3 regions of the Streptomyces sp. NPDC001157 genome follow, and region 2 is predicted to be linked to each of the others. Evidence: riboswitches for the same ligand, from Rfam matches in the RefSeq annotation. Region 2 holds a riboswitch; each other region holds the start of a gene.
The links. A riboswitch is a leader RNA that binds a small molecule or an ion and turns the genes downstream of it on or off. The one in region 2 is predicted to bind cobalamin.

Region 1 (10,049 bases), on a different contig from region 2:
AGGCACCGGCGGAGGGGGAGCGCGCGGGCAGGGCAGGGGTTCGGAGGAGCGAGTGCGCGAGCCGAGCGAAACCCGGCACGAAAGGGGTGCGCGAGCAGGGCGAAGGGTCGAAGGAGCAGATGCACGAGCCGAGTGAAGTCCGGGTCGAAAGGGGTGCGCGAGCAGGGTGAGGGGCCGGTGGAGGCGGTCACATCAGCGGGGTCAGAAAGCGGCGCAACGCTTCTTCGTAGGCCTCCGGGTCGGCGTTCCACATCGCTGAGTGCGGGGCGTTCGGGACCGTGCGCAGAGCGATCAGGTTGGGACGGGCGTGGGCGAGACGGCGGGAGTACTCCCAGGGGGCCAGGGTGTCGTCCGGGCCGTGGAATATCAGGGTCGGCACGGTGAGCTGCTCGGCCTCGGCGGTGCGCTCGCGCTCCATGCCGGTACGTCCCTGGGCGGCGCGGACGGCGAGCGGCAGCAGTGCGCCCGGTGTGCGGCGGGCCGCGGCGAGGGCGCGCAGTGTCGTGGCCCAGCTGAGCACCGGGGAGTCCAGGACCAGTCCGGAGATGCTGTCGCGCAGCCCGGAGTGGGCGGCGGCGCGCAGCGCCATGGTGGCGCCGGTCGACCAGCCGTGCAGGACGACCTGTTTGGCGCCGTGGCTGACGGCGTGCCGGATCGCCGCGTCCACGTCGCGCCACTCCGTCTCGCCGAGGTGGCCCAGGCCGTCCGGGGAGCGGGGTGCGCCGGGGTCGCCGCGGTAGGCGAGGGCGAGCACCGGGAAGCGCTGGCGGTGCAGGAACTCCATGATGTTCATGGGGAGTTCGCGGGTGGCTCCCAGCCCGTGCACGGCGATCACCCAGGTGTCCCGCACGCCGGGCACGAACCAGGCGGGCAGGGAGCCGAGTTCACCGGGGATCTCGACGTCGGTGTGGGGCAGTCCGAGGGCGGTGCCCGGGTCGCCGATGTGCACGTTGGGGGTCAGCCACACCTGGGCGCCGGGCTCCAGGGTGCCGTGGGTGACCCGTTCCAGGCGGCGGACGACGGTGTCGGCGGTGTGCGTCGCCGTGGCGAGGACGGGGCCGACGACGGCGTGGGTGCCGTCCCCGGTGAGCCCGTAGATGCCGGGGCGCATGGCCGCCAGGTCGCGGGTGAGCGCGATCTGGCCGGCGGCCGTGGCGTGCACGGTGAGCCGGGGTTCGGTGGGCAGCGGCCGGCCCGGCGGCGCCTTGAGCGCCGCGTCGCTCGCGAACCGGCCGGCGGCCACGCTTGCCGCGCCGGCCGCCAGGGCTACGGTGACGGCTGCAGCCGTCGCTTTGACTGTGCGCACCCGTCCAGTGTCCTGGCCGACCTCGCCTGCGGCCAGCGGGAGGACGGGGCGGGGTGAGGCGAGGTCGCCGGCAGCCGTGCCGCGTTCACGCCCACCACGGCTGTACGGACCTCACTACGGTTGGCCGTGCGCACGCACCCCCTCCCCGCCTCCGCCACCCGCTGCGGGGACCGCAGCATCAGGGTGATGCGGGCGACCGACAGCCGCGCCGCCCGCGGCGACCGCAGCGACCGCGGTTGTGCGAGCCTGCTCGCCCCTGCCGGCACGCCGACTGCGGGCGTGCGGGCCTCACTGTCGTTGCCCGTACCCGCGCAGCTTGTCCGCCGCCTCCGCCAGCTGCTGCGGGGAGAGGAGTGTCGGTGACAGGCCCGGCACCGACGAGGCCGTCAGCCACAGGCGGCACATCCATTCCAGCTGGGCCGTGCGGTCGTAGGCCTGGTCGAGGGTGGTGCCGTACGCCATCGTGCCGTGGTTCTGCAGCAGGCAGGCGGTGCGGTCGGCGAGGGCGTGGAGCATGTTCTCGGCCAACTCCTCACTGCCGTATGTCGCATAGGGGGCAACTCGGACGGGGCCGCCGAGGGCGCAGGCCATGTAGTGGATCGCCGGGAGCTCGGGGACGAGCGTCGAGACGGCCGTCGCATGCACGGCGTGGGTGTGGACGACGGCGCGGGCGTCGGTGGTGCGGTGGATCGCAAGGTGCATGGGGAGTTCGCTCGTCGGGACGAGCGTGCCGAGCACCTGGCGGCCGTCGAGGTCGACGCCGGTCACGTCCTCGGGCGTGAGCCGGTCGTAGGGCACGCCCGAGGGCGTGACCAGCACGGTGTCCCCGACGCGCACCGAGACGTTGCCGGAGGTGCCGACGACGAGTCCGTCGGCGACCGTGCGGCGGGCGGTCGCGACGAGCGCTTCCCAGGCGTGGGCCGTCTCGGCACTCACGTCCCTCCCCCACCGCCCCGGCGCGTCCTGCACACCTTCCCGCGCATCCCGTTCGCCTCGCTGGTCCCGCCGCTGCTCAGCCATGCCGCGATCCTGCCAGGCACACCCTCGACCCGCCGCCGGGCGGGGGCACTTTAGGGCGGAAGCCATGCCTTCGAAAGACCCGCTATAGGGACATATCCGTCTCTCTCGGTTCTTGGCCGGAGATCGCCGAGCATTCGACGACCTTCCAGTAATCTCCCGTTGTTTTGTCGTGCACGTCGCCATTCCGGGGGGAAATATGGCTCGTGATCGCAAACCGTTCCGCCGTCGCGCCCGCGTCATCGCGGTCTCCGTGGCGGCACTCACCGTCGCAGGGGCAGCTCTCGCCGACCTTCCGGCATCGGCGGCGGGCCTACCGAAGGGGCACGACGTCTCTTCGCACCAGAAGAACGTCGACTGGTCGAGCGCGAAGGCCAAGGGCGCCAGGTTCGTATACGTCAAGGCGACCGAGTCCACGAACTACCGCAACCCGTACTTCAGCCAGCAGTACAACGGCGCCCGCAGCGCCGGCATCATCCGCGGGGCGTACCACTTCGCGCTGCCGGACAAGTCGTCGGGCAGGGCGCAGGCCGCGTACTTCGTGAACCACGGCGGCAGGTGGTCCTCGGACGGCTGGACGCTGCCGCCCGCGCTCGACATCGAATACAACCCTTACAGCGCCAAGCACAGGTGCTACGGCATGAGCAAGGCGAGCATGGTCGGCTGGATCAAGTCGTTCAGCAGCGAGGTGAAGCGGCTCACCGGCCGCCACCCCGTGATCTACACGACCACCCACTGGTGGAACACGTGCACCGGGGGGAGCAGCGCGTTCGCCTCGAACCACGCGCTGTGGATAGCCCGTCACGAGTCCGGGGCCGCGGGTTCGCTGCCGGCCGGCTGGTCGTTCTGGACCTTCTGGCAGTACGACAACAGCGGCGGTCTGCCGGGTGACCAGAATCTCTTCAACGGGTCGCAGACCCAGCTGAGGAGGTTCGCCCGGGGCTACTAGCCAAGGGACACCGAGGGACCAGGGGGCCGCCGGGACCGGGCGGAGCGGCGACCCCCTCATCCGGACATCGCGCAGCCTCCCTCAGTTCATCTTCCGTTCACCCAGGTTGCCTACGGTCAACCGACCGTTGACTTCGAACGATTGCCTGGGTAAATGGAAAACTTCTCGCTGATCCTCGCGATTGTGGTAGTGACCGCACTCGCGTTTGATTTCACGAACGGTTTCCACGACACCGCCAACGCGATGGCCACCACCATCTCGACCGGCGCGCTCAAGCCCAAGGTCGCGGTGGCCATGTCCGCCGCGCTGAACCTTGCGGGTGCCTTCCTCTCCGTGGAGGTCGCCAACACGATCTCCAAGGGTCTCGTCGACGAGACCGGCATACGTCCCGAGGTCATCTTCGCGGCGCTGGTCGGCGCGATCCTCTGGAACCTGCTGACCTGGCTCGTCGGCCTTCCCTCCAGTTCCTCGCACGCCCTGATGGGCGGCCTGATCGGCGCCACCATCGCCTCGGCCGGCATGGGCGCGGTGCACGGCGACGTGCTCGTCACCAAGGTGCTCATCCCGGCGCTCGCCGCCCCGATCGTCGCGGGCCTGGCAGCGCTGCTCGCGACCCGGCTGTCGTACACCCTCGGCAAGAAGGCCGACGGCAAGGCCGCAGAGAAGGGCTACCGCGTCGGCCAGATCGCCTCCGCGGGCCTGGTCTCGCTGGCCCACGGCACCAACGACGCACAGAAGACGATGGGCATCATCACCCTCGCCCTGGTCGCCGGCGGCGCCGTCGCCCCCGACTCCGACCCGCCCACCTGGGTCATCCTCTCCGCGGGCCTCGCCATCGCGCTCGGCACCTGGCTCGGTGGCTGGCGCATCATCCGCACCATGGGCAAGGGCCTGACCGAGCTCCAGCCGCAGCAGGGCTTCGCCGCCCAGACCAGCGCGGCCACGGTCATCCTGGCCTCCTCGCACCTCGGCTTCTCGCTCTCCACCACCCACTCGGTCTCCGGTTCGGTGATGGGCGCGGGTCTCGGCCGCAAGGGCGGCGTGGTCCGCTGGTCGACGGCGACCCGCATGCTCGTGGCCTGGTGCCTGACGTTGCCGGCCGCGGCCCTGGTCGGTGCGGGCGCGGAGTCCGTCACGGATCTCGGCGACTGGGGCACCGCCGTCGTCGCCGTCTTCCTGGTCGTCGCCAGTGCGGCCATCTGGAAGATCTCCCGGCGCGAGGTCGTCGACGCGTCGAACGTCAACGAGACCGACGAACCCGCGGGCGTGGTGACCACGGCGATCGCCGCCGTGACCCCGCCCCCCACGGGCACGGTGACCGAGGGCCTGACGGCGACGATCCCCGCCCCGGCCCCCGTGACCGCCGCCCCCGACCCGGCGACCCCGCCGGCCGCGGCCGTCTGAGCCCGCCTCCCGGTACGAAGGAAGAGAAGCAGCATGAAGATCGACTGGGCAGCCCTGGGCTCCGTCTTCGGCGTCAGCCTCGCGGTCACGGTGGGCCTCGTGGCCCTGTTCACCCTCGGCATCATGGGCCTGTCGCGCCGCGAGCGGGCCGTGGCGCAGGGCAACTCGGCGTCCCTCGCGGTGGCCGGCGCGTACGTGGCCTTCGCGGGGTGCGCGGCGGCGGTGGCGTACGGGATCCATCTGGTGATCGCCAAGGCCTGAGGCGGCCGGACCGCCTCCCCAACCGTCCCGCGGGGCTAGGAAGCACCCTTTCGTGCCTCCTCGCCCCGCGGGTTTTTCATGCGCGGATCCGAGCACCGGGTGTGGGCCTCAGCACACTCCCCCGCCGCAGGTCAACGGCAAGTTGACTGCCGTTCGGGGGCGTGGTGGACTGCCGAAGCCATATACGGCGGCGCGAGAGGAAGCCGGTGCAAGTCCGGCGCGGTCCCGCCACTGTCACCGGGGTAGTAAGCCCCGGGAGCCAGGAACTCTCACCGCCGGTCTAGTCGAACCAGGGCGTGGACACCCTGAGTGAGGACATGTCGTCATGCCAGCCTGCCGTTTGAGGTACAGGACCAGGTCCCTGCCCGACCCCACGGCCGGCTGAGCCGATGCGTGCCGATCGCGTCTTCGCGTACGGCGCCGCCGCCGGCCTCCTCGGTGACCATCTGCTCGGCGATCCGCGCCGCGGACATCCGGTCGCCGTGTTCGGACGGGCCGCGGGGGCCGTGGAGCGGGTGCTGTGGCGGGACCATCGCGGGTGGGGCGCGCTGCACACCGCCGTGTGCGCCGGTGGCGCCATTGCGCTCGGCCTCGTGGCGCAGCGAGCCGTACGTCCGTCCCGTGCCGCCTCCCTCGCGCTGACCGCGGCCGCCACCTGGGCCGTCGTCGGGGGGACTTCGCTCGCGCGCGAGGCCCGTGGCATCGGGCGTGCGCTGGAGGCCGGGGACGTCGAGGCCGCCCGGGCCAGGCTGCCGCATCTGTGCGGGCGGGATCCGCAGGCCCTGGACGTCGACGGGATCGCGCGGGCCGTTGTGGAGTCCGTCGCCGAGAACACGTCCGATGCCGTCGTGGGGGCGCTGGTGTGGGGGGCCGTGGGCGGGGTGCCGGGGCTGCTCGGGTTCCGGGCCGTCAACACGCTCGACGCCATGGTGGGGCACAAGTCGGCCAAGTACCGGCGGTACGGGTGGGCTTCGGCGCGGCTGGACGACGTGGCCGGGTGGCCGGGGGCGCGGGTGACCGCCGTTCTGGCCGCCGCTGCCGGGGGTGACGGCCGGGGGGCCGTACGCGCCTGGCGTTCCGACGCCTCGAAGCATCCGAGTCCCAACGCCGGGCCCGTGGAGGCGTCGTTCGCGGGGGCGCTGGGGGTGCGGCTCGGGGGGACCTTGTCCTACGGGGGGCGGGTCGAGCATCGGCCTGTGCTGAACGGGGAGGGGCGTGCGGTGGAAGTCGGCGACATCGAGCGTGCCGTGCGGTTGTCGCGGCGGGTGGGGTGGCTGGCGTTGGGGGTCAGTGCGGCTGGGGCGGTGTTGCGAGGCCGGGTCGCACGGCGACCGGCGGTGGGGGCCGTGCCCACCCGTTCCGCCCTGCGGAACGACTGCCCACAGCCAGGGCCACAGCAGGGCGGTGCGTCATGAGTGGCGGGGGTCTTCTCGTTGCCGGTACCACCTCCGATGCCGGTAAGAGTGTCGTCACCGCCGGGATCTGTCGCTGGCTGGTGCGGCAGGGGGTCAAGGTCGCGCCCTTCAAGGCGCAGAACATGTCCCTCAATTCGTTTGTGACGCGCGAGGGTGCCGAGATCGGGCGGGCTCAGGCCATGCAGGCGCAGGCCTGCCGGGTCGAGCCGACCGCGCTGATGAATCCCGTGCTGCTCAAGCCCGGTGGCGAGCAGAGCAGCCAGGTCGTGCTGATGGGCAAGCCGGTGGGTGAGCTGAGCGCACGCGGGTATCACGGGGGGCGCCAGCAGAAGCTTCTCGGCACCGTCCTCGACTGTCTCGCCGAGTTGCGGGGCACGTATGACGCCGTAATCTGTGAGGGGGCGGGTTCTCCCGCCGAGATCAACCTGCGCCGAACCGACATCGTGAACATGGGGATCGCCCGTAACGCGCGGCTTCCCGTGCTCGTGGTCGGTGACATCGACCGCGGCGGGGTCTTCGCCTCCTTCTTCGGGACCGTCGCCCTGCTCTCGCCCGAGGACCAGGAACTCGTCGCCGGGTTCCTCGTCAACAAGTTCCGCGGGGACGTCAGCCTTCTGGAGCCCGGGCTCGACATGCTGCACGGGCTCACCGGACGGCACACCTACGGCGTCCTGCCGTTCCAGCACGGCCTCGGCATCGACGAGGAGGACGGACTGCGGGTCTCCCTTCGGGGGACGGTACGGGAGTCGAACGTCGCGCCGCCCGTCGGCGAGGACGTGCTGCGGGTCGCCGTGTGCGCGATCCCGCTGATGTCCAACTTCACCGACGTGGACGCCCTGGCCGCCGAACCGGGCGTCGTGGTGCGGTTCGTGGACCGGCCGGAGGAGCTCGCCGACGCCGACCTCGTCGTCGTTCCGGGGACCCGGGGGACCGTGAAGGCCCTGGAGTGGCTGCGCGAGCGGGGACTTGCGGACGCTCTGGTCCGCAGGGCCACCGAACAGCGGCCCGTCCTCGGCATCTGCGGTGGCTTCCAGGTCCTCGGCGAGCACATCGAGGACGAGGTCGAGAGCCGGCGCGGGCATGTCGAAGCGCTCGGAGTGCTGCCCGTACGGGTGCGGTTCGCCCGCGAGAAGACCCTCACCCGGCCCGTGGGGGAAGCCCTGGGCGAGCATGTCGAGGGGTACGAGATCCATCACGGGGTCGCCGACATCCACGGAGGGGAAGCCTTCCTGGACGGCATCCGGGTCGGGCAGACCTGGGGCACGCACTGGCACGGTTCGCTGGAGTCGGACGGGTTCCGGCGGGCGTTTCTGCGCGAGGTGGCGGCCGCCGCGGGCCGTCGTTTCGTGCCGGCGCCCGACACCTCTTTCGCCGCGCTGCGCGAGGAGCAGCTCGACCGGCTCGGCGACCTGATCGAACACCACGCGGACACGGACGCGCTCTGGCGGCTCATCGAGTCCGGCGCGCCGCAAGGACTGCCTTTCATTCCACCGGGAGCGCCCGCATGAGCACAGTGTTGTTGTTGTCGACCGCCGACACGGATCTGTTGGCCGCTCGGGCCGCCTCCGGTGCCGACTACCGGATCGGCAATCCGACCCGGGTGGATGTGACCGAGGAGCTGCCCGGCCTCCTCGACGGCGCCGACATCGCCGTCGTACGGCTGCTGGGCGGGAAGCGGGCCTGGGAGGACGGGCTCGCCGCGCTCCGGGCGTCCGGGATCCCGACCGTGCTGCTCGGCGGGGAGGCCGTCCCCGACGCCGAGCTGATGGCCGAGTCGTCCGTGCCCGCCGGTGTCGTGGCGGAGGCGCTCAGGTACCTCGTCGAGGGCGGCCCCGCCAACCTCACCGAGCTCGCCCGGTTCCTGTCCGACACCGTGCTGCTGACCGGCGAGGGGTTCGTCGAGCCGCAGAAGATGCCGGAGTACGGCGTCCACGGCGAGCGGGAGTTCATCGAGGGGCGGCCGACCGTCGGCGTGCTCTTCTACCGGGCCCATGAGCTGAGCGGCAACACCGCGTTCGTGGACACCCTGTGCGACGCGATCGAGGCGAAGGGCGCCAACGCCCTTCCCGTGTACTGCGGTTCGCTGCGCGGTGCGGACGCCGGGCTGTACGAGATCCTCGGCCGGACCGACGCCCTGGTCGCCACCGTCCTCGCCGCCGGCGGCACGCACGCCTCGCAGGCGTCGGCGGGCGGTGATGAGGAGGCCTGGGACATCGGCGCGCTCGCCGACCTCGACGTCCCCGTCCTGCAAGGCCTTTGCCTGACCTCGTCCCGCGCGGCCTGGGACGAGTCGGACGCCGCCCTGTCCCCCATGGACGCGGCGATGCAGGTCGCGATCCCCGAGTTCGACGGGCGGCTGATCACCGTCCCGTTCTCCTTCAAGGAGCAGGGCCCCGACGACGTGCCCGTGTACGTCGCCGACCCGGAGCGGGCCGCGCGCGTCGCCGGGATCGCCGTACGGCATGCGCTGTTGAAGCACAAGGCGAACGCGGACAAGAAGCTGGCGCTCGTCTTCACCGCGTACCCGACGAAGCACTCACGGGTCGGCAACGCGGTCGGTCTGGACACGCCCGCGTCGGCCGTACAGGTGCTGGACGCGTTGAAGGCCGCCGGGTATTCGCTCACCGAATACCCTTCCGGCGGCGACGAGTTGATCCACCGGCTCATCGCGGCCGGTGGTCACGACGTGGAGTGGCTGACGGAGGAGCAGCTGGCCGCCGCGCCCGCGCGCGTGCCGCTCGCCGACTACCGGGCCTGGTTCGACAAGCTCGACCCGGAGCTCCGGGACGGGATGCTGGAGGCGTGGGGCGAGCCGCCGGGCAATCTGTACGTCGACGGGGAGGACATCGTTCTCGCCTCCCTCCAGTTCGGGAACGTCGTCGTGATGATCCAGCCGCCGCGCGGCTTCGGCGAGAACCCGATCGCGATCTACCACGACCCCGACATGCCGCCCTCGCACCACTACATGGCGGCCTACCGGTGGCTCGACAACACGTTCGGCGCCGACGCGATCGTCCACATGGGCAAGCACGGCACGATGGAGTGGCTGCCCGGCAAGGGGCTCGGGCTCGGCAGCGGATGCGCGCCCGACGCCGTGCTCGGTGAACTGCCGTTGATCTACCCGTTCATCGTCAACGACCCCGGTGAGGGCACCCAGGCCAAGCGGCGCGGGCACGCCACGGTCGTCGACCACCTCGTACCGCCGATGGCCCGTGCCGACACCTACGGCGATCTGGCCAAGCTGGAGCAGCTGCTCGACGAGTACGCGCTGGTCTCCGACCTGGACCCGACGAAGGCGCCGGCGGTGCGGGCGCAGATCTGGACGCTGGTCAAGGCGGCCGAGCTGCACCACGACCTGCATGTGGACGAGCAGCCGGACGAGGACGAGTTCGACGAGTTCGTCATGCACATCGACGGCTATCTGTGCGAGATCAAGGACGTGCAGATCCGGGACGGACTGCACATCCTGGGCGGCGGGCCGGTGGGCGAGCCGCGGGTGAACCTGGTGCTCGCCGTGCTGCGCGCCTCGCAGGTGTGGGGCGGGCAGGCGAACGCTCTGCCGGGGCTCAGGGCTTCGCTGGCCGCTCATTTCGGGCTGGTCGAGAAGGAGTTGCTCGCCGAGCCCGGTGCTCCGGTGAAGGTGCCCGTCGAGCTGACCGATCTCGTCGAGGGCCCCTCCCGTACGGCCGCCGACGCC
Region 2 (10,049 bases):
TCATGGCGATCGCGGCCGGTGTCAAGGTCACCAACGGGCAGCTGGCCATCCCGCAGCTGTTCGAGAACATGTTCCCGAGCTGGTTCGCGGGCGTGGCCTTCGCGGCGATCGGCATCGGTGCTCTCGTCCCCGCGGCGATCATGTCCATCGCGGCCGCGAACCTCTTCACCCGCAACATCTACAAGGACTTCATCAAGCCGAACGCCACGGCCGAGCAGGAGACCAAGGTCTCCAAGCTGGTCTCGCTGCTGGTGAAGGTGGGCGCGCTGGTCTTCGTCCTGACGATGGACAAGACGGTGGCCATCAACTTCCAGCTGCTGGGCGGCATCTGGATCCTGCAGACCTTCCCGGCCCTGGTCGGCGGCCTGTTCACGCGCTGGTTCCACCGCTGGGCGCTGCTCGCGGGCTGGGCGGTCGGCATGGTCTACGGCACGGTCGCCGCGTACGGCGTCGCGTCCCCGACCAACCCCGGCCAGAAGCACTTCGGCGGCTCCAACGCGAACATCCCGGGCCTCGGCGAGATGGGCTACATCGGTCTGACGGCGTTCGTCCTGAACGCCGTGGCGGCGGTGGTGCTCACCTTCGTCCTGAAGGCGCTGAAGGCCCCTGAGGGCGTCGACGAGACGAAGCCGCAGGACTACACGGCGGACGCGGGCGACCCGGGCGTCCAGGTGGAGCTCCCGCCGGCGACCGCGGGCGCGTCCCACTGACGGTTACGGCGATCGGCGGGCCGTCGGAGAAATCCGGCGGCCCGTTGTCGTACCCGCACGGCGGTCAGTCCCTCGTGCGCTTGGCCATCTCGCCCCAGAACCGGTCCAGTTCCCGCACCCGCATGCCCACCCAGTGCGGGGTCTTCCTGCGCAGGCCGCGGGGAAAGAGGCGGCGCACCCGCCCGGGCAGCAGGGCCTGCTGCTGGCGGCAGAACGGCTCACGGATCTCTCCCCGGGGGACACAGCCCCGGGGCGGGTACGGGCAGAGCTGGAACTTGCAGTCGGGCAGACAGGTGCTGCCGGGGGTGGGCGGCACCGAGGTACCGGCCTGCAGATCGGGCCGCAGCGGGTAGCGGTTCGTACGGATGCAGGGCGGGAGCGGCATGCCGTGCGGCTCCGCGCGGGCCAGGCGCTCCTCGACCTCGTCGGGGTGTCCATCGCGTTCGATGAGGTTCAGCATGACCAGAATGTCGGCGACGAGGTACTGGGCTCGCGCGTCGAGGGTGCTCCAGCCCACGGAGGGCGGGATCCAGAGGTTGTGCTTGCGATACCCGGCGGGGTTGCCGTTGCGGGAGCCGATGTTGTCCGCCACGCCCTTCTCGTCGACCCAGAGGAAACGCTCGGGCTGCCCGGTCTCCAGGGCCAGGGCCACCAGGTCGGCCGCCTCGGCGACGAACGGATGGACCAGCGGCCGGGCCGGCACGCCGTTCGCGCCGGGAGCACGGTTCACCGTGCCGGCCGTCGACAGCCAACGCTGCACGGTCTGCACCGCGGTCGCTTCGCCGATCGCCCGCGACGGCTCGCGTGCCCCGACGGGGCCCCCGTCCCGCTCACGGACGCCGACGCTGTCCGGGAGCTCCCAAAGGCCCAGCGCTTGAACCAGGCTGAGCTGCGCGTACCAGCACCGGGACTGCTGCAGCACGGTCTCCGCCAGCCGGATCAGGTCGGCGCGGTTGCCCGAGTGAGCGTCAGGGTGGCGTTTGCGCCGGTTGGCGGCGTACTTGAAACCCTGGGCCAACGCGGCCTCCAGGGCGAGCGGGAGGTCCGGGGTGCCACCGGTGTATTTCGGGTCGAGGTGGCGCAGCCACTTGACGATGCGTTCCTGGGTCTCGTCGCGGTGGTCCTCGTCGACGGAGCCGAGGAGCATGGGGAGCATCCAGGCCCGCATCACGAACTCCCGGAACAGAGCAACCCTTTTGTCGCGGTACTTTCTGTTGAGGATCCTTCGTCTGCTTTGCAACTCTTTGATGCGTTCGGCCGACACAGCCCGTGAGGGCCCGCGGGCGGCTCTCGCCTGCCCCATCTCCACGGCCCACATCGCCAACCGCTGCCCCTTCCCGGCTTTCAGGGCACTGACCTTGGCGTCGTACTCCTTCACGGGGTCGCTGTTGAACCCACTCCGCTCGCGGAGCATGCCGAACGCGGCATTGCCGCCGGTGCCGATCTCCTGGGCGACGGCCAGGCGTAGCGGGTAGGAAGGCTCCGCGATGCCCACCTCGAAGAGCTTCTCGTACAGCGGCACGGTGTCCGTTCTGTCGGAGACGGCCCGCAGTGCCGCGCCGAGCCGCCTGACCAGCCTGAGCTTCGCGTCCTCGAGGCTGCGTCGGTCCCCCTTGACGCGGGGCCAGCCTTCGCGCACCTTGGCGACGATGTCCTCCAGCAGTCTCGGGTTCTCCTCCACACTCTCGATCTCTATGGCCGCGGCATAGAGATCCAGGGCCTTCGGATCCTCCGTGCGGAGGTTCGCGGCCACGAAGAGCCGGTGGGCCAGAGTGCGCCCCCGCACAGGTGACTGCCGCACCAACTCCCCGAGCCCCTTCTTCACTTCGGCCTGAATGCTGCCGCCCGTGGCCGTCAGCTCTGCCGCCCGCCGACGGGACAGCAGCACCAGAGCGATGAGCAGTTCCCGGCTGGGCCCGCGCGGCTGCAGTGCCTGCTCGACCAGCTCTCCACCGCCTCGCTCCCCAAGGTGGTGCAGTACGCGGAAGCCGAAGTAGGCCTGAAGGATGCTGTGCGGGAAACGGACCTTCTTCTCGGAGCCCTCCACCAGCCTGAGCCTGTGCGCGTTGCCCACGATCCGGGCGAGCACGGCGTGGCACTGGTCCGCGTTCCCTTCACGCAGACGCCTGCCCTCCTCGGCGCCCAGCCTGTCGCAGAGCGTGTTCCATATCCGCCGTCGGTGCCACTCGGACAAGGCGTTCTGGCGCTTGCCGTACCGGTCGAAGCGGCGGCTCCTCGTCCACATGTGCTCCGCCCAGGTTCTCGCGTGCCGCGCCGTACCGGGATGCACGTCCTGGTCGAGCAATTCGTCGAAGCCGACCTCCAGTTCGTCCTGGAGCAGTCCGATGCACGCCAGGGCGGAGACCACTTCGACGGTGTCCCGGCGCTCCTTCGATGTCAGCGCCACCTCCTCGCGCAGTCGGCCCTCGCACAGGGCCTGATCCCACTTCTCCAGGAGCCACAGCCGGAGCGTGCTGCGATCCCGGCTGCGAGTGTCCAGCCGCTGGGGATCGTCGCGCGGACGGTCACGCTCCAGGGCGCCCAGGCAGTGCAGTTCGCGCGCAATCTGCAGGTAGATGGGAGATTCGGTCACCTCCGCCGTCTCCACGATCCAGTCCACCCGGCGCTCGTCCGTGCCCGGTACCTGCCCTTCGAGGAACCGGAGGGCCTCCTCCTCGCTCAGCGGTTCCAGCTCGACGATCGCGGCGGGGGTGCTCTCCAGCGGACTGTGCGGCCGGGAGGCGATGACCAGGGGCAGCTTCTCGTCATAGGCGCGCTGGATGGCCTGGCGGATGATGTTGTCGCGGTGCTGCTGGAGATCGCCGTCGAGGAGCGCCTCTTCCAACCCGTCGGCTATCACCACCGGCTTGTCGTCGGCCAGCAGTTGCTGCCAGACCCGCTCGGTCTTGCCGCGCGCCAGAATGCCCTGGGGCGCCTCGTCTGCGAAGCGCTGCTTGGCCATGCGCTCGAAGTTGAGGTCACTCCCGCCGTCCGCGTCCCTCAGCCTGATCGGCACAGGCACGGCGTTCAGCCGGGCGAGCAGTTCGGTGAGCCGTACGAGGACGGCGGTCTTGCCCGCGCCGACGCCTCCGACGAGGAGATAGGGCCTGCGTGTGTCGCGCTCCCGCAGCCGTTCGGCGATGACCTGGACAACCTCCTCGCGGCCGACGATCTCGGCGGCGTCCTGCCCGGCGGTGGGCATCAGTCCCCGGGGATCCCCACGCGCCTTCGCCAGGTAACGCCGCTTGGTCCAGCTGTACCACCAGAACAGGAAGAGCGCGGCGGCGAGCGAAGCGGTGAGCACGGGACCCACGAACATCTGGACGGCGTCGAACCCCTTGCTCTGGCGCAGGTGCTCGAACCCGGTCGACGTATGCGCGAACCAGATGTACACACCCTCCCCGCACCAGGCGAGGACCGCGAGCAGGGCGGTCAGCCAGACGATCCTGGTCACGTTGGCGTAGGAGAACCATCTGCGCCATTTCCTGGGGCGGGCGGTGCCCCCGCGGGTCTCCGGACGCAACGCCCTTCGTGGCCACGTCCTGCTGGGCGGGTGACGGGTGACCGACATCGTGCGTTCTCCCTCCGAGAGCGGTTCTCGGGATTGGAGGCCCACGCCGACGCCTGCACCTCCTTCCATTGGAAGCACTCCCCCAACACCCCGCAACCCGGGTCATGACACCCCTGTGGAAAACCGGAGGCCCGTTGTCCTACCCGTCCGGCAGACTCGGTGCCATGGACATCGTGATCCGGCAGGCGGAGCCCGGCGAGTACGAGACCCTCGGCGAGATCACCGCCCAGGCCTACCTCGGCGACGGCCTGCTCGACTTCGCCGGCAGCGACTGGTACCTCGGCGAGCTGAAGGACGTCGCCAAGCGGGCGGCCCACGCGCAGGTCCTGGTCGCCGTGGAGCGCGACCGCGTCCTCGGGGGCGTGACCTTCGTGCCGTCCGGCGGTCCCCTGTCCGAGATAGCCGGGCCCTCGGAGAGCGAGATACGGATGCTCGCCGTCGCCCCGGCCGCCCGCGGCCGTGGCATCGGCGAGGCCCTCGTACGCGCCTGCATCGACCGGTCCAGGGCCACGGCCGGCCGCACCGGCCTCGTCCTGTCGACCCAGGGCTCGATGCGTGCCGCCCACAGGATCTACGAGCGCCTCGGCTTCGTCCGCGTCCCCGAGCGCGACTGGCATCCGATTCCGGGGAACGAGGACATCCTGCTGCTCACCTATGAGTTGACGCTCTGACACGCTCCGAAGTCACCGGCGACACAACATATGGGGGTGCTCCCCCAGCCCGGCACAAGATGTATGCTCATGCTCGCTGTCGCCGCAGGGGAATCCGGTGTGAGTCCGGAACTGTCCCGCAACGGTGTACCCATGCGTGTTCGCACACATATGGGCGTCAGTCCGAGGACCTGCCGACAGTGCGCCCGGCCCATCCGGCCCGGGTGCCTTGACGTCCGGGCCTCGTGGAGTGGGCCGGTGGACGCGACGCCGTGCGCGCTCGTGACTGCCCCCTGCCCTCCGCAAGGCCCCCGTGCCGAGCGAGGGAGAGCCTCACGTGACCATCGCGCCAGCAGACCCGGTTTCAGCCAGCACCGCCGTGGCCGACGACGGCCTGGGAGCCGCGCTGCTGCGGACCCTGACCGAGCTGACCGCCGACCTCCCCGACGCCGACCCCGGCCGGGTCGCCGCCGCCGCGCTGCGCGGCCGGTCCGCCCGGGCGGACGAGACGGAGCTGCGTGAACTGGCCACCGAGGCGGCCGCCGGCCTCATCTCGGAGGACCCCGCGTACAGCAGGCTGGCCGCCCGGCTGCTCACGATCAGCATCGCCGCTGAGGCCGCCTCGCAGGGCGTCACGTCCTTCACGGAGTCGGTCGCCGTCGGCCACCGCGAGGGGCTGATCGCCGACCGTACGGCGGAGTTCGTGCGTGTCCACGCGGCCCGCCTCGACGCGCTCGTCGACCCCCAGGGCGACGACCGTTTCGGCTACTTCGGCCTGCGCACGCTCCACAGCCGCTATCTGCTCCGGCACCCGATCACCCGCAGCGTGATCGAGACCCCGCAGCACTTCATGCTGCGGGTCGCGAGCGGCCTCGCCGAGGACGACACCAGCCGGGCGCTGGACGAAGTCGCCGCGCTCTACGGCCTGATGAGCCGCCTCGACTACCTCCCGTCCTCCCCCACCCTCTTCAACTCCGGCACCCGGCACCCCCAGATGTCGTCCTGCTACCTCCTCGACTCCCCGCTGGACGAGCTGGACTCCATCTACGACCGCTACCACCAGGTGGCCCGCCTCTCGAAGCACGCCGGCGGCATCGGACTGTCGTACTCCCGCATCCGCGGCCGCGGTTCGCTGATCCGCGGCACCAACGGCCACTCCAACGGCATCGTGCCGTTCCTCAAGACCCTCGACGCCTCGGTCGCCGCCGTGAACCAGGGCGGCAGGCGCAAGGGCGCGGCGGCCGTCTACCTGGAGACCTGGCACTCCGACATCGAGGAGTTCCTGGAGCTGCGCGACAACACCGGCGAGGACGCCCGCCGTACGCACAACCTGAACCTCGCGCACTGGGTCCCGGACGAGTTCATGCGCCGGGTCAACGCCGACGAGCAGTGGAGCCTCTTCTCCCCCGCCGACGTACCCGAGTTGGTGGACCTGTGGGGCGAGGAGTTCGACGCCGCCTACCGGAAGGCCGAGGCGGAGGGGCTGGCCCGCAAGACCATCCCCGCCCGCGATCTCTACGGCCGCATGATGCGCACCCTCGCCCAGACCGGCAACGGCTGGATGACGTTCAAGGACGCCGCCAACCGCACCGCCAACCAGACGGCCGAGCCGGGCCATGTCGTCCACTCCTCCAACCTCTGCACGGAGATCCTGGAGGTCACGGACGACGGCGAGACGGCGGTCTGCAACCTGGGGTCGGTCAACCTCGGGGCGTTCGTGGCCGGTCAGGACATCGACTGGGAACGGCTGGACGAGACGGTCCGCACGGCGGTGACCTTCCTGGACCGCGTGGTCGACATCAACTTCTACCCGACCGAGCAGGCGGGCCGGTCGAACGCCCGCTGGCGCCCCGTTGGCCTGGGCGCGATGGGCCTCCAGGACGTCTTCTTCAAGCTCCGCCTGCCCTTCGACTCACCGGAGGCGAAGGCCCTGTCCACCCGTATCGCCGAGCGCATCATGCTCGCCGCGTACGAGGCCTCGGCCGACCTCGCCGAGCGGAGCGGCCCGCTGCCGGCCTGGGAGAAGACCCGTACGGCCCGCGGCGTCCTGCACCCCGACCACTACGACACCGAACTCACCTGGCCGGAGCGCTGGGCAGCCCTCCGGGAGCGCATCGCGACCGTCGGCATGCGCAACTCGCTCCTCCTCGCGATCGCCCCCACCGCCACCATCGCGTCGATCGCGGGCGTGTACGAGTGCATCGAGCCGCAGGTCTCCAACCTCTTCAAGCGCGAGACGCTGTCCGGTGAATTCCTGCAGGTCAACTCGTACTTGGTGAAGGACCTCAAGGAGCTGGGCGTCTGGGACGCCCGCACCCGCGAGGCGCTGCGCGAGGCGAACGGCTCGGTGCAGGACTTCGCCTGGATCCCGGCCGATGTACGCGCCCTGTACCGCACGGCGTGGGAGATCCCGCAGCGCGGCCTGATCGACATGGCCGCGGCCCGCACCCCGTATCTGGACCAGTCCCAGTCCCTGAACCTGTTCCTGGAGACGCCGACCATCGGCAAGCTCTCCTCGATGTACGCGTACGCCTGGAAGCAGGGCCTGAAGACGACGTACTACCTGCGCTCCCGCCCGGCGACGCGGATCGCCCGAGCCGCGCAGGCCCAGCCTGAAAAGACGATCCCCGTGCAGCAAGCAGCCGACCCCGAAGCGGTCGCCTGCTCCCTGGAAAACCCCGAGTCCTGCGAGGCCTGCCAGTAATGACCGCCCACCCGTCGCCCGACCACCACCCCTCAACGACGGCGCTGCGCGCCGGCACCTCCCGATCCCAGAACCTGCTCGACCCGGGCTTCGAACTGACCCTGCGCCCCATGCGCTACCCGGACTTCTACGAGCGCTACCGGGACGCCATCAAGAACACCTGGACCGTGGAGGAGGTCGACCTCCACTCGGACGTGGCCGACCTCGCCAAGCTCACGCCCGCCGAGCAGCACCTGATCGGCCGCCTGGTCGCGTTCTTCGCGACGGGTGACTCGATCGTGGCGAACAACCTGGTGCTGACCCTGTACAAGCACATCAACTCCCCCGAGGCACGGCTCTACCTGAGCCGCCAGCTGTTCGAGGAGGCAGTCCACGTCCAGTTCTATCTGACCCTCCTGGACACCTACCTCCCCGACCCGGAGGACCGCGCCGCGGCCTTCGCGGCCGTCGAGAACATCCCCTCGATCCGCGAGAAGGCCCAGTTCTGCTTCAAGTGGATGGACTCGGTCGATTCGCTCGACCGCCTGGAGTCCAAGGCCGACCGCCGCCGCTTCCTGCTCAACCTGATCTGCTTCGCCGCCTGCATCGAGGGCCTGTTCTTCTACGGTGCCTTCGCGTACGTCTACTGGTTCCGCAGCCGGGGTCTGCTGCACGGCCTGGCGACCGGCACCAACTGGGTCTTCCGCGACGAGACGATGCACATGTCCTTCGCGTTCGACGTGGTCGACACGGTCCGCAAGGAGGAGCCGGAGCTCTTCGACGACCAGCTGCAGCAGCAGGTCACGGACATGCTGCGGGAAGCCGTGGAGGCCGAGCTGCAGTTCGGCCGCGACCTGTGCGGGGACGGTCTGCCCGGCATGAACACCGAGTCGATGCGCCAGTACCTGGAGTGCGTCGCCGACCAGCGCCTCACCCGCCTCGGCTTCGCCCCGGTGTACGGCTCCGAGAACCCCTTCTCCTTCATGGAGTTGCAGGGTGTCCAGGAACTGACCAACTTCTTCGAGCGGCGGCCTTCGGCGTACCAGGTGGCGGTCGAGGGGACGGTCGACCTGGACGAGGACTTCTGACGGCCCCGGCTGTGATATGCCGGGAGGGTGATCAGCCGCCTCCCCTTGGATGACCAACTCGACTCCCTGCGTGCGGTGTTGTCCCGCAACAGCGTTCTGACCGAGGTGCTGGAGCGGACCGCGACGATGGCGCTGCCCGGCTGGTATCTCACCGCCGGGTGCCTCTTCCAGACCGTCTGGAACGTCGTCACCGACCGTCCGCCCACCGCCGGCATCAAGGACTACGACGTCTTCTACTTCGACGCCGGCGACCTGTCCTGGGAGGCCGAGGATGCCGTGATCAAGGCCGGCCGGGAGATCTTCGCGGATCTCCCGGCCGAGGTCGAGATCCGCAACGAGGCGCGCGTGCACCTGTGGTACGAGGACAGGTTCGGGGTGCCGTGCCCGCCGTACGAGTCGAGCGAGGCGGCGATCGACAGCTTCGCCGCCACGACCTGCTGCCTGGGTGTACGGCTGGAGCCTGACGGCCGGTGGCGGGTCTACGCACCGCACGGCCTCTCCGACGTCTTCAACCTCGTCCTGCGGCCCAACCCCGTACTCGCACCACGTTCCGTATACGAAGCCAAGTCGGCGCGCTGGCTGACGCAGTGGCCGGAGCTGACCGTGCTGGACTGGCCTGGCTGAAACTTGTCCATGGCGCGTCCATCGGACGGCCATGGACCTCCCACGGGGCGGCAAAGTTCTTCCGGCCCATCTGTTCCGGGCTTCTCGCCGCCCGCTACTTTCTGGCCGTCCTGTCATGCCACGCACAACCGCACCACAACGGCATCACCGGACGCTCAATGTGTCATGCCCATGACGGCATCGCGCACCGCCGCCGCTACGCGCGTCACAGGCCTGCCACCAGCGTCGAGAACCCCACTCCAACGACGGAGGCAGTACCCCCATGCGTCAGACACGCAGCGGAAAGCCCAGACGGAGCATGCGAAGACTCCTCGCCGTAGCCGTCCCCGCCCTCGCACTCGGCCTCGCCGGACTCGTCGCGGCACCCGCGCACGCCCAGCCCGTGGCGTCCGCGGCCTCGCACACCACCCGGGTCACCCAGAACGCCAAGGCCCTCACCTCCCCCGAGCGCCAGACGTTCCACTCGACCGGCAAGGCCGGCCAGAAGGTGCCGACCCAGCACCTGTGCGCCACCGCCGCCCCGGGCCACGCGTCCTGCTTCGCCCAGCGCCGCACCGACATCAAGCAGCGGCTGGCCTCCGCGGTCGCCGCCGCCGCACCCTCCGGCCTCAGCCCGGCCAACCTGCACAGCGCCTACAACCTGCCGTCGACGGGCGGCTCGGGCCTGACCGTTGCCGTGGTGGACGCCTACAACGACCCCAACGCCGAGTCGGACCTCGCCAC
Region 3 (10,049 bases), on a different contig from region 2:
CTGCTGATCGCGCCGGCCCTCGCCCTCCTCATCCACTGGGTCTTCGTGGGCGGCAGGTTCGTGGCCGGCTTCGTGACGACCCGGACGGTACGGAACACCATTCTGTGCGCGCTGGGGGCGGCGGGCTCCATCACCCTCTACGCGGTCGCCACCGGCCATTCGCCGGCCGATGCCGCCATGTCGGGGGAGGACGCCCTGGCCGGCCTGGCGCAGCACCCGCACGCCTGGTCGGTGGGTGCCCTCGTCGCGGTGCTGGTGTTCAAGGCCCTCGCGTACACCTTCTGTCTGGGCAGCCTGCGCGGTGGCCCCGTCTTCCCCGCCCTGTTCCTGGGCGGGGCGGCCGGTGTCCTGCTGGCGCCGCTGCCCGGTCTGGGGCTGGTGCCGGCGATGGCGGTCGGGATGGCGGCGTCGGTGACCGCGGCCCTGCGGGTGCCCGTGAGCAGCGTGGTCCTGGTCGTGCTCCTGCTGGGCAACGTGGACACGGTGGCGCTGGTGGTGCTGGCCGCAGTGGTGTCCTTCGTCGTGGTTCAGCTGCTTCCGCAGGGGCCGAGCATCCCCGCGTTCGGCGAGCCGCCGGCCGGTCGAGCGCCTCGTCCAGGCGCGTCGCAGCCATCATGAGCGAAACTGGGTGAAGGTTTGCGGGAAATGGCCCGGAGCCCGGTCGGCCCGCGCGACGGCGTCGACGCGAACGAGCGTGCAGAGGCTGAACGCACCGTCCGAGCCCCGCAGCCCGTCGGTAGAGGCCGCCGGGTCGCAGCGGTGAGCGAGGGCCGCCACCTTCCGAGGTGAGGCGCACAGCACCCGCGGCGGAAGGTGCCGCCGTCGTACACGGGAAGCCGCGTGTCGAGCACGTCGTGGGCACCTTCCGCCGCGGGTCGGCTCCCGGTCGCTCCTCTCGTGCGCAGCACGTTGCACGGGTGCCCCGCGCCCAGGTCGGAGACAGCTACCGCTGATCGTCCCTCGGCCTGCCCCTCTGGTTGGGGGGTGCCGTGCGGTGGTCGGCCGAAGGGGTTGCGCGGAGGTCGCGGGTGACACCGGGGAGCCGGTGTGGCGGCCGTGCTGCTCGGGACGCAGCGAGCTCGGGGCGCCCCGACGTCGGCTCGCGCTCGTCTGCACATGCTCCAGGCCGACCAACAGCAGCGCGGTGATCGGGAGCGGGTCGCCGTACGAGTGCTGGTATAAGAGAGGCGCCCTGGACCTCCTTGGCGGTCAGGAACCATGCGCGGCTCTCAAGCCCGCCGGTCGGCAGGTGGGCGTAGTCGGGCAGCGGCAGTGCGGGGGCGGGTCGGTCTTGACTCTCGCGTCCTCCCGGCGTCGCCCGCGGAGGTGTTCGGCGTCAGCGGCTTCCCGGCCCGCCACTGCCGAACGCCCCGCTGCTGCCCCCGCTCCAGCGCTTTCGCTGCTGCGACGCACTGGTCCTGCTTGGCGAGTTGCCGTGTCCGGGCAGCTCGTGCGGGGTCAGCCGGTGCTCGCTGCGGGGTATCTCGGCGGGCTCACGGTTCTCCCGTACCTCGCGGACCGGGCCGTCGTCCGGCAGTTGCGGCTGATCCTCCGGCCGAGGCGGAGCGGGTTCGCGGCGACGGATGCGGGCGCCCAGCAAGAAGGCACCGATCAGCAGGGCCACGACCGCCACCCCCACGACGACCAGGCCGATCCCGAGTGCGCCGCGGCCTGCGGCGATGTCCATCCAAGAGGTGCTCATGGGCTCGCGGGTACCCATGGGACCCGGCGCGAACCTGCTCGCTGCGTCCCCTGTCGGCCAGACTGCGGGCGGCGGTGTTTGAGGCCATCGACGACGGCAACCCGCCAGGTGTGACTTCGACGACCCAGCAGGAGCTCTTCCGGTTCCTGGAGGACCGCTTCGCCTGCGCGCAGGCGTGCACCGAGTGCGCACGCGCGTGTGCGCTGCGCGCCAGCCTCGTGGATCCGGACGGCACGCAGGAGCAGGAACTCGTACGACGCAAGGGCATCATGTGCGCGGAGGTGTGCGACGCGACGTGCCGTGTGCTGTCCGAGCAGAACCGCCTGGACGAGGCCGCCATCCGCATCCAGGTGGAGTGGTGCCGCACGGTGTGCCTTGAGTGCGCACATGCCTTCGACCGGCTGCCGGGCGCCGAGGACGGCGCGAAGGCGGGCCGGGACTGCGCACAGGCGTGCACGGACTTCCTCGCCACGCTGAACTGAGGCTCACAGCGGCGCGCGGAGCGGCTGCCCGAGCCGCACGTTCCACCGCCCCGACCTGCCGCTGAGCTCGACGGAGGTCAGCGGCGGGACATCCGTACGCCAGAATGCCGACTCCGGCGCCCCGAGCGCCCGGACCACCGCGGCCCGTACGGCCTCGGGCTCGACCACGGCGACGGTCCGGCCAGGCGTCTGCGCGACCGTCTCCAGCCAGCCCGCCACCCGGCCGCACAGCGCCGCCACCGACTCCCCGCCGTGCGGCGCGGCCCCGGGGTCCGACAGCCAGCGGGCCAGCGCCTCCGGCTCGCTCTCACTCACCTCCGCGAGCGTCGCACCGCGCCAGCGGCCCGCATCCAGCGCTGCCAACTCCGGGGCCTCCACGGCGTCGAGACCGAGAGCCTCGGCCGTCTCGCGGCAGCGCACGGTGGGGGAGACCCAGACCCGTTCCGCCGCCGGGAGTGCGCCGGCGGCCGCCCGTGCCTGCCGCAACCCGGAGGCGTCGAGCGGGCAGCCGTCGTCGAAGCGGGCCTCCCGGAGGGCCGCGGTGATCGCAGGTGAGATCAAGATCACTCGGCTCGTCATATGTCCGTCCCCGCCCTCGACATTCCCTCAAATCCCTTGATCCGACGGCTGAAACGGCTCACCAGGGGCGCTCGCCGCCGTCCCGTGCGCCCTTGGCCCCACCTCTGCTTCGCGGTACCGTCTCGTGGATATTGACGACGGCACAGCGGAAGCCGGTGGAAGTCCGGCACGGTCGCGCCACTGTAAGTCCGGTGCGCACCCTGGGTGCGCACCGGGTGAGTCAGACCCGCCCCGTCGTCGCGTGCACCACCGAGACGGGACGCGAGTTCCCCAGGAGGGCCTGCCATGGCGCAGTCTGTCGCTCAGCCGACCACCACCCCCACCGCCGTACCGGCAAAGCTGCCGATCGGCGCGATCGTCCCCTGGGCGGTCTTCTTCGGCATCCTGATGCTGGTCCTGCTCTACTTCGTCGGCGCCGAGCAGGGCGCCACTTCCGTGATGAACGGATCCGACGTGCACGAGTGGGTGCACGACGCCCGCCACCTGCTCGGCTTCCCCTGCCACTGAGGGCGGCGAGAAAGCACAGCCGCCCATGAACTCGGCAACCGTCCGCAACCTCCTGGTGCGTGGCATGCTCGCGGGACTCGCCGCGGGCCTGCTCGCCCTGGTCGTCGCCTACTTCCTCGGTGAACCGCGCGTGGATGCGGCCATCGCCTACGAGGAGGCGCACTCGCACGAGCACGGCATGGAAGTCGTCAGCCGCACGATGCAGTCCACCGCGGGCCTGTCCACCGGTGTCCTGGTCTACGGCGTCGCGTTCGGCGGCATCGCCGCCCTCGCGTACTGCTTCGCGCTCGGCCGCATCGGCCGCTTCGGGCCGCGCGCGAGTGCGCTGCTCCTCGCGGCCGCGGGTCTGATCGCCGTGTACGTCGTGCCGTTCCTGAAGTACCCGGCCAACCCGCCGTCCGTCGGCGACCCCGGCACCATCGGCAAGCGCACCACGCTGTACTTCCTGATGATGGTGCTCAGCGTGCTGCTGGCCGTCGCCACCGTCATGCTGGGCAAGCGCCTCGCGCCACGCCTGGGCAACTGGAACGCGACGCTCGCCGCGGGCGCGTTCTTCCTCCTCACCGTCGGGCTCGCGTACGCGTTCCTGCCGGCCGTCAACGAGGTCCCCAAGACCTTCTCCGCCACCCTGCTCTGGCAGTTCCGCCTGGCGGCCCTGGCGATCCAGCTGACCCTGTGGACCTCCTTCGGGCTGGTCTTCGGGGTGCTGGCGGAACGGGTGCTCGTCCCGAAACAGGTCCGGGCACCCGGCGCCGCACGGCCGACTCCCGTCGCCCACTGACCGGTTCGGACAGCTCACCCGGCAAAGGGCCCCCGGACAATCGGGGGCCCTTTCCGTATGCCGCGCCATTCCCAATTTCTGGAACACGTTCTACGGTGTGCGCCGTCAGGACCGGCCTGGGAAGCCTGGAGGCGCCGTGCACCTCGAATACACGCCCGAGCAGCAGCGGCTGCGCACCGAACTGCGCTCGTACTTCGCCGAGTTGGTGCCGGACAACGCCTACGCCCGGCACGGCGACCCGGCCGCCCAGAAACGCTTCTACCGCGACACCGTCCGGCGCTTGGGTACGGACGGCTGGCTCGGCGTGGGCTGGCCGAAGGAGTACGGCGGGCGCGGGCTGACCGCGATGGAGCAGTTCATCTTCTTCGACGAGGCCGCCCAGGCCGGCGTACCGCTGCCGCTGATGGCGCTGAACACGGTCGGCCCGACGATCATGCAGTTCGGCACGGACGAGCAGAAGGCGTACTTCCTGCCGAAGATCCTCGCCGGCGAGATCGACTTCGCGATCGGCTACAGCGAGCCCGACGCGGGCACGGATCTGGCGTCCCTGAAGACCCGTGCGGTACGGGACGGCGACGAGTACGTCGTCAACGGGCAGAAGATCTGGACGACCAACGGAGACACCGCGGACTGGGTGTGGCTGGCCACCCGAACCGACCCCGACGCCCCGCCCCACAAGGGCATCACCATGCTCCTCGTCCCCACCACCGACCCCGGCTACTCCTGCACCGTCATCAACACCCTCGCCTCGCATGACACCACGGCCAGCTACTACGAGAACATCCGCGTCCCCGTCAACCGCCGCGTCGGCGCCGAGAACCAGGGCTGGCGGCTCATCACCAACCAGCTCAACCACGAGCGCGTCACCCTCGCCGCGCACGGCACCATGGCCATCCGCGCCCTCCAGGACGTGCAGCGCTGGGCCACGGAGACCAAGCTCGCCGACGGCCGCCGCGTGATCGACCTGCCCTGGGTGCGCCGCCGCCTCGCCCAGACCCACACCAGACTCGACGCGATGAAGCTCCTCAACTGGCGGATGGTGCACGCCGTCCAGAACGGCACGCTCACCCCGCAGGACGCCTCCGCGGTCAAGGTCTACGGCTCCGAGGCGCGCCGGGACGCCTACGCCTGGCTGATGGAGATCGTCGGCGCGGTGGGCGCGCTGAAGGAGGGCTCCGCGGGCGCGGTGCTCCACGGCGAACTGGAGCGCGGCTACCGCTCGGCGGTCATCTTCACCTTCGGTGGCGGCAACAACGAGATCCAGCGGGAGATCATCTCGTGGATCGGTCTGGGGATGCCGAGGGTGCGGCGTTAGCCTGCAGAGGTGACGGACATCCAAGCAGGTGACCCCGGGCTGTTCGGACCGTCCTCGGTGACCTGGCAGATGCACGGCGACCCGATGATGTGGGTCGCCGGGGTCCGTGCGCTCTACCTCCAGGCGCTGCACCCGCGGGCCGTGCGCGGAGTCATGCAGAACTCCGACTTCCGGCGCGATGCCTGGGGCCGCCTCATGCGCACCGCCAATTTCGTCGGCACCATCAGCTACGGCACCACCGAAGCCGCCGAGCGGGCCGGCGCCCGCGTCCGGAAGATCCACAGCATGCTGTCGGCGACCGACCCGGACACGGGGGAGCGGTACGGCGTCGACGAACCCGAGCTGCTGCTGTGGGTGCACTGCGCCGAGATCGACTCCTACCTCCAGGTCGCGCGTCGCTCCGGCTTCGTACTCACCGACGCGCAGGCCGACCACTACATCGGCGAACAGCGCGTGAGCGCCCGCCTGGTGGGCCTCGACCCCGACGCCGTACCGGCCGATCAGGAGGAGATGGCCGCCTACTTCGAGAAGGTGCGGCCCGAACTCGCCGTCGGACCCGAGGCACGCGCAGTGGACGACTTCCTGCTTCGCCCGCCGACGCACCCCCTCCTCGTCCCCGCGCGCGAGGCGCTGTGGCGGCGCGTGGCCCGACTGGCGTACGCCGCCCTGCCGCCGTACGCCCACGAGCTGTACGGCAGACCCGCCCCGAAACCCGACACCGTCACCCTGCAACTGCGTGCCACGGGCAACCTGCTTCGCTGCATTCCCGCACGTCTGCGCTGGCAACTCCCGCCCAAACACATCCTGCGCGCCATGTCACGGCTCGGCCCCGGCTCCCGCCCGGCACCGTACAAACTCGGACGATAGCTCGCCATACTGGACGAGTCAGGGGTGGGCGGGACGAATAGTTACGGGGGCGATCGCAGCAGATGGGGGACAGCAGGCTGATCCAGGGCCGGTACCGGCTGCTCGATCTGATCGGGCGGGGCGGCATGGGCGAGGTGTGGCGATCGCGCGACGAGTCGCTCGGCCGTCATGTCGCCGTGAAGTGCCTCAAGCCCCTCGGCCCGCACCACGACCAGTCCTTCACCCGGGTCCTCAGGGAACGCTTTCGCCGCGAGGCGCGCGTGGCCGCTGCCCTCCAGCACCGCGGGATCACCGTCGTGCACGACTTCGGCGAGTCCGACGGCATCCTCTACCTGGTGATGGAACTCCTGGAGGGCCGCAACCTCTCCCAGCTCCTGGAGGACAACAAGCATCACCCGCTGCCGGTCGGCGACGTCGTCGAGATCGCCGACCAGGTCGCCTCCGCCCTCGCCTACACCCACCAACAGGGCATCGTGCACCGGGACCTGAAACCCGCCAACATCATGCGGCTCACCGACGGCACGGTGAAGATCTGCGACTTCGGCATCGCCCGTCTCGGGCACGACATCGGCTTCACCTCGCGGCTGACCGGTACCGGCATCGCCATGGGCACCCCGCACTACATGTCCCCGGAACAGATCGGCGGCTCCGAGGTCGACCAGCGCAGCGACCTCTACTCGCTGGGCTGCGTGCTGTACGAGATCGCCACCGGCGTGCCGCCGTTCGACCTCGACGACGCCTGGGCGATCCTCGTCGGCCACCGTGACACCCCGCCCCGGCCGCCGCGCAGCCGCCGGGCCGAACTCCCCGAGTACCTCGAGAAGATCATCCTGGACCTGCTGGCCAAGCTCCCCGAGCAACGCCCGCACGATGCCCGCGAGTTGGGTCGGCGTATCGGCCTGGGCCGGGCCACACCGACATACGTACCGACCGTCGTGACCCCGCAGCCGGTGCTCCGGCCGCCCGAGCAGGTGCCTTCCCGCGAGGCCCGGCTGCCCTCGTGGACCCGCGGCATGACCACCGGCCACAAGGCCACCGGCGCCGGTCTCAGCTCCACGCCTCCGGACGCCTCGGCGGGCCTCACGGGCGAATGGATTCCGCGGCCCGCGAACGGCCGGAGCGACGACCCCGTCCCCGACCGGCTCCCCGCCCCCTCCCCGCAGACCCTCACCGCCCTCGCCGGACGGCACAACGCCGGCCTCAGTCTGGGACGCCTCGGCCGCTGGGCGGAGGCCGGCGAGGTGCACCGCGCGGTCGCCGCCGAACGCGCCCACCTGCTCGGCCCCGAGCACCCCGACACCCTCGCCAGCCGCTACGAGGTCGCCTTCACCCTCAGCCGCACCGGCCGCGCCGCCGACGCCCTGCAGGAGTACAAGTTCGTGGCCGCCGCGAGAACCCGCGCCCTTGGCGCCGACCACCCCGACACCCTCGCCGCCCGCCAGGAAATGGCGTATGTACTGGGCCAGTTGGGCCGCCACTTCGACGCCCACCAGGTGTACACCTCCGTGCTCGCGGCCCGGGAGCGCGGCATGGGCCCCGACCACCCCGACACCTTGCGCTGCCGCCACAACCTCGCCTTCAACCTCAGCAGACTCGGCCGTCTGGAGGACTCCTACCGCATGGCCTGCGACGTGGCCGCAGCACGCGCCCGCGTGCTGGGCCCCGATCACCCCGACACCCTCGTCACCCGCTACGAAGTCGCTTACGCCCTAGGCCAGTTGGGCCGCTGGCCGGAGGCCCTGCAGACCTACCGCGAGGTCGCCGAGGCCCGCGCCCAGGCCCTCGGCCCCGATCACCCCGACACCCTCGCCGCCCGCTACGAGGTAGGCATCAGCCTCGGCCGCCTGGGCCGCAGCGCCGAGGCCCTCACCCTCTACCGCGACCTCATCGACGATCGCACCCGCGTCCAGGGCCCCACCCACCCCGAGACCCTCCGTGCCCGCCACGGCCTCGGCGTCAACCTCGGCCGCCTGGGCCGCTGGGAGGAGGCCCTCGCCGAGTCCCGCGACGTCTGCGCCATCCGCGAGCGCGTCCTCGGCCCCGACCACCCCGACACCCTGGTCAGCCGCCGCGAGGTCGCCGTCGGCCTCGGCTGGCTGGGCCGCTGGTCCGACGCCCTCACCGAGTACCGCCGCGTGGCCGCCGCCCGGGAACGCGTCCTGGGCCCCGACCACGCCGACACCCTCGCCAGTCGCAACGACGAGGCCCATTGCCTGGAACAGCTCGGCCGGGGCGCCGAGGCGGTTGAGGTGTACCGCCGGGTGGCGGTGTTGCGGCAGCAGCGTGCGTCGGGCGGGCGCTGACCCCGTCGCCGTAACCCCCTGGCCGCTGACGATCATCGCGTGTTACCAAGAACCATGGCTGCACACGAGGGACACCGGACATACGACGCCGTGATCGTCGGCGGAGGCCACAATGGCCTGGTCGCCGCCGCCTACCTGGCCCGGGCCGGACGGTCCGTACTGGTCCTGGAGCGGCTGGACCACACCGGGGGCGCCGCGGTCTCCACCCGCCCCTTCGCCGGCGTGGACGCACGGCTGTCGCGCTACTCCTATCTGGTCAGCCTGCTGCCGAAGAAGATCGTGCGCGACCTCGGCCTCGACTTCCGCGTCCGGGCCCGCACCATCTCCTCGTACACCCCCGTGGAACGGGACGGCCGGCCCACCGGACTCCTGGTCGGTGGCGGCGAGAGGCGCACCCGGGAGGCCTTCGCCCGGCTCACCGGCTCCGACCGCGAGTACGAGGCCTGGCAGCGCTTCTACGGCATGACCGGCCGCGTCGCCGAGCGGGTCTTCCCGACCCTCACCGAACCGCTGCCCACCCGCGAGGAACTGCGCCGCCGCATCGACGACGACGAGGCCTGGCGGACGCTGTTCGAGGAGCCCATCGGCGCCGCGATCGAGGACCGCTTCGCCGACGACCTCGTGCGGGGCGTCGTCCTCACCGACGCCCTGATCGGCACGTTCGCCGACGCCCACGACCCCTCACTGGCCCAGAACCGCTGCTTCCTCTACCACGTGATCGGTGGCGGCACCGGCGCCTGGGACGTCCCCGTCGGCGGCATGGGTGCCCTGACCGACGCCCTGGCCGGCGCGGCCCGGGACGCGGGCGCCGTCATCGCCACCGGGCACGAGGCCCTCCGTATCGACACCGACGGGCGGGCCGCGGAGATCACCTACCGCACGGCGGACGGAGAGGGCGTCGCAGCCGCCCGCCACGTTCTCGTGGGCGCCTCCCCGCAGGCCCTCGCCGAACTGACCGGCGACACGCCCCCGGCCCCCGCAGAGGGTGCCCAGCTCAAGGTGAACATGCTCCTCAAGCGGCTGCCGAGGCTGCGCGACAGCTCCGTCGACCCGCACGAGGCGTTCTCCGGCACCTTCCACATCGCCGAGGGCTACCAGCAACTCGCCGCCGCCCACGCCCAGGCCGCCTCCGGCCGACTCCCCACCGCGCCGCCCTCGGAGATCTACTGCCACTCCCTCACCGACCCGACGATCCTCGGCGGCGACCTCGTCGACCAGGGCTACCAGACCCTGACGCTCTTCGGCCTGCACACACCCGCCCGGCTCTTCGAACGGGACAACGACTCCGTACGTGAAGAGCTCCTGAAGTCCACCCTCGCCGGGCTCGACGCCCACCTCGCCGAACCCCTTGCCGACTGTCTGGCGACCGACGCGGACGGGCGCCCCTGCATCGAGGCGAAGACGCCGCTCGACCTGGAGCGCGACCTGCGCCTGCCCGGCGGCAACATCTTCCACCGCGAACTGACCTGGCCCTACGCCCAGGACGGCACCGGCCGGTGGGGCGTGGAGACCC

Region 1: linked by a shared signal. The riboswitch ahead of ACWDAG_RS08585 (cobalamin biosynthesis protein) and the one ahead of ACWDAG_RS40940 (ribonucleoside-diphosphate reductase subunit alpha) in region 2 are both predicted to bind cobalamin.
Region 3: linked by a shared signal. The riboswitch ahead of ACWDAG_RS04660 (CbtB domain-containing protein) and the one ahead of ACWDAG_RS40940 (ribonucleoside-diphosphate reductase subunit alpha) in region 2 are both predicted to bind cobalamin.

Annotation. Positions count from the first base shown of each region.
Region 1 is NZ_JBSFJW010000004.1:55,281-65,329, forward strand. Features, by position in the region: gene ACWDAG_RS08560 (alpha/beta hydrolase family protein) at 188-1,306, opposite strand; gene ACWDAG_RS08565 (class II aldolase/adducin family protein) at 1,595-2,326, opposite strand; gene ACWDAG_RS08570 (lysozyme) at 2,523-3,272, shown strand; gene ACWDAG_RS08575 (anion permease) at 3,426-4,676, shown strand; gene ACWDAG_RS08580 (hypothetical protein) at 4,710-4,937, shown strand; cobalamin riboswitch at 5,085-5,226, shown strand; gene ACWDAG_RS08585 (cobalamin biosynthesis protein) at 5,327-6,352, shown strand; gene ACWDAG_RS08590 (cobyric acid synthase) at 6,349-7,860, shown strand; gene cobN (cobaltochelatase subunit CobN) at 7,857-10,049, shown strand, end outside.
Region 2 is NZ_JBSFJW010000041.1:40,126-50,174, forward strand. Features, by position in the region: gene mctP (monocarboxylate uptake permease MctP) at 1-710, shown strand, start outside; gene ACWDAG_RS40930 (ATP-binding protein) at 775-4,164, opposite strand; gene ACWDAG_RS40935 (GNAT family N-acetyltransferase) at 4,446-4,952, shown strand; cobalamin riboswitch at 5,016-5,144, shown strand; gene ACWDAG_RS40940 (ribonucleoside-diphosphate reductase subunit alpha) at 5,269-7,635, shown strand; gene ACWDAG_RS40945 (ribonucleotide-diphosphate reductase subunit beta) at 7,635-8,702, shown strand; gene ACWDAG_RS40950 (nucleotidyltransferase family protein) at 8,730-9,326, shown strand; gene ACWDAG_RS40955 (putative Ig domain-containing protein) at 9,589-10,049, shown strand, end outside.
Region 3 is NZ_JBSFJW010000002.1:204,983-215,031, reverse strand. Features, by position in the region: gene ACWDAG_RS04680 (chloride channel protein) at 1-618, shown strand, start outside; gene ACWDAG_RS04675 (DUF6479 family protein) at 1,337-1,702, opposite strand; gene ACWDAG_RS04670 (ferredoxin) at 1,813-2,184, shown strand; gene ACWDAG_RS04665 (histidine phosphatase family protein) at 2,188-2,763, opposite strand; cobalamin riboswitch at 2,859-3,011, shown strand; gene ACWDAG_RS04660 (CbtB domain-containing protein) at 3,049-3,270, shown strand; gene ACWDAG_RS04655 (CbtA family protein) at 3,296-4,051, shown strand; gene ACWDAG_RS04650 (acyl-CoA dehydrogenase family protein) at 4,188-5,366, shown strand; gene ACWDAG_RS04645 (oxygenase MpaB family protein) at 5,436-6,233, shown strand; gene ACWDAG_RS04640 (tetratricopeptide repeat protein) at 6,296-8,536, shown strand; gene ACWDAG_RS04635 (phytoene desaturase family protein) at 8,591-10,049, shown strand, end outside.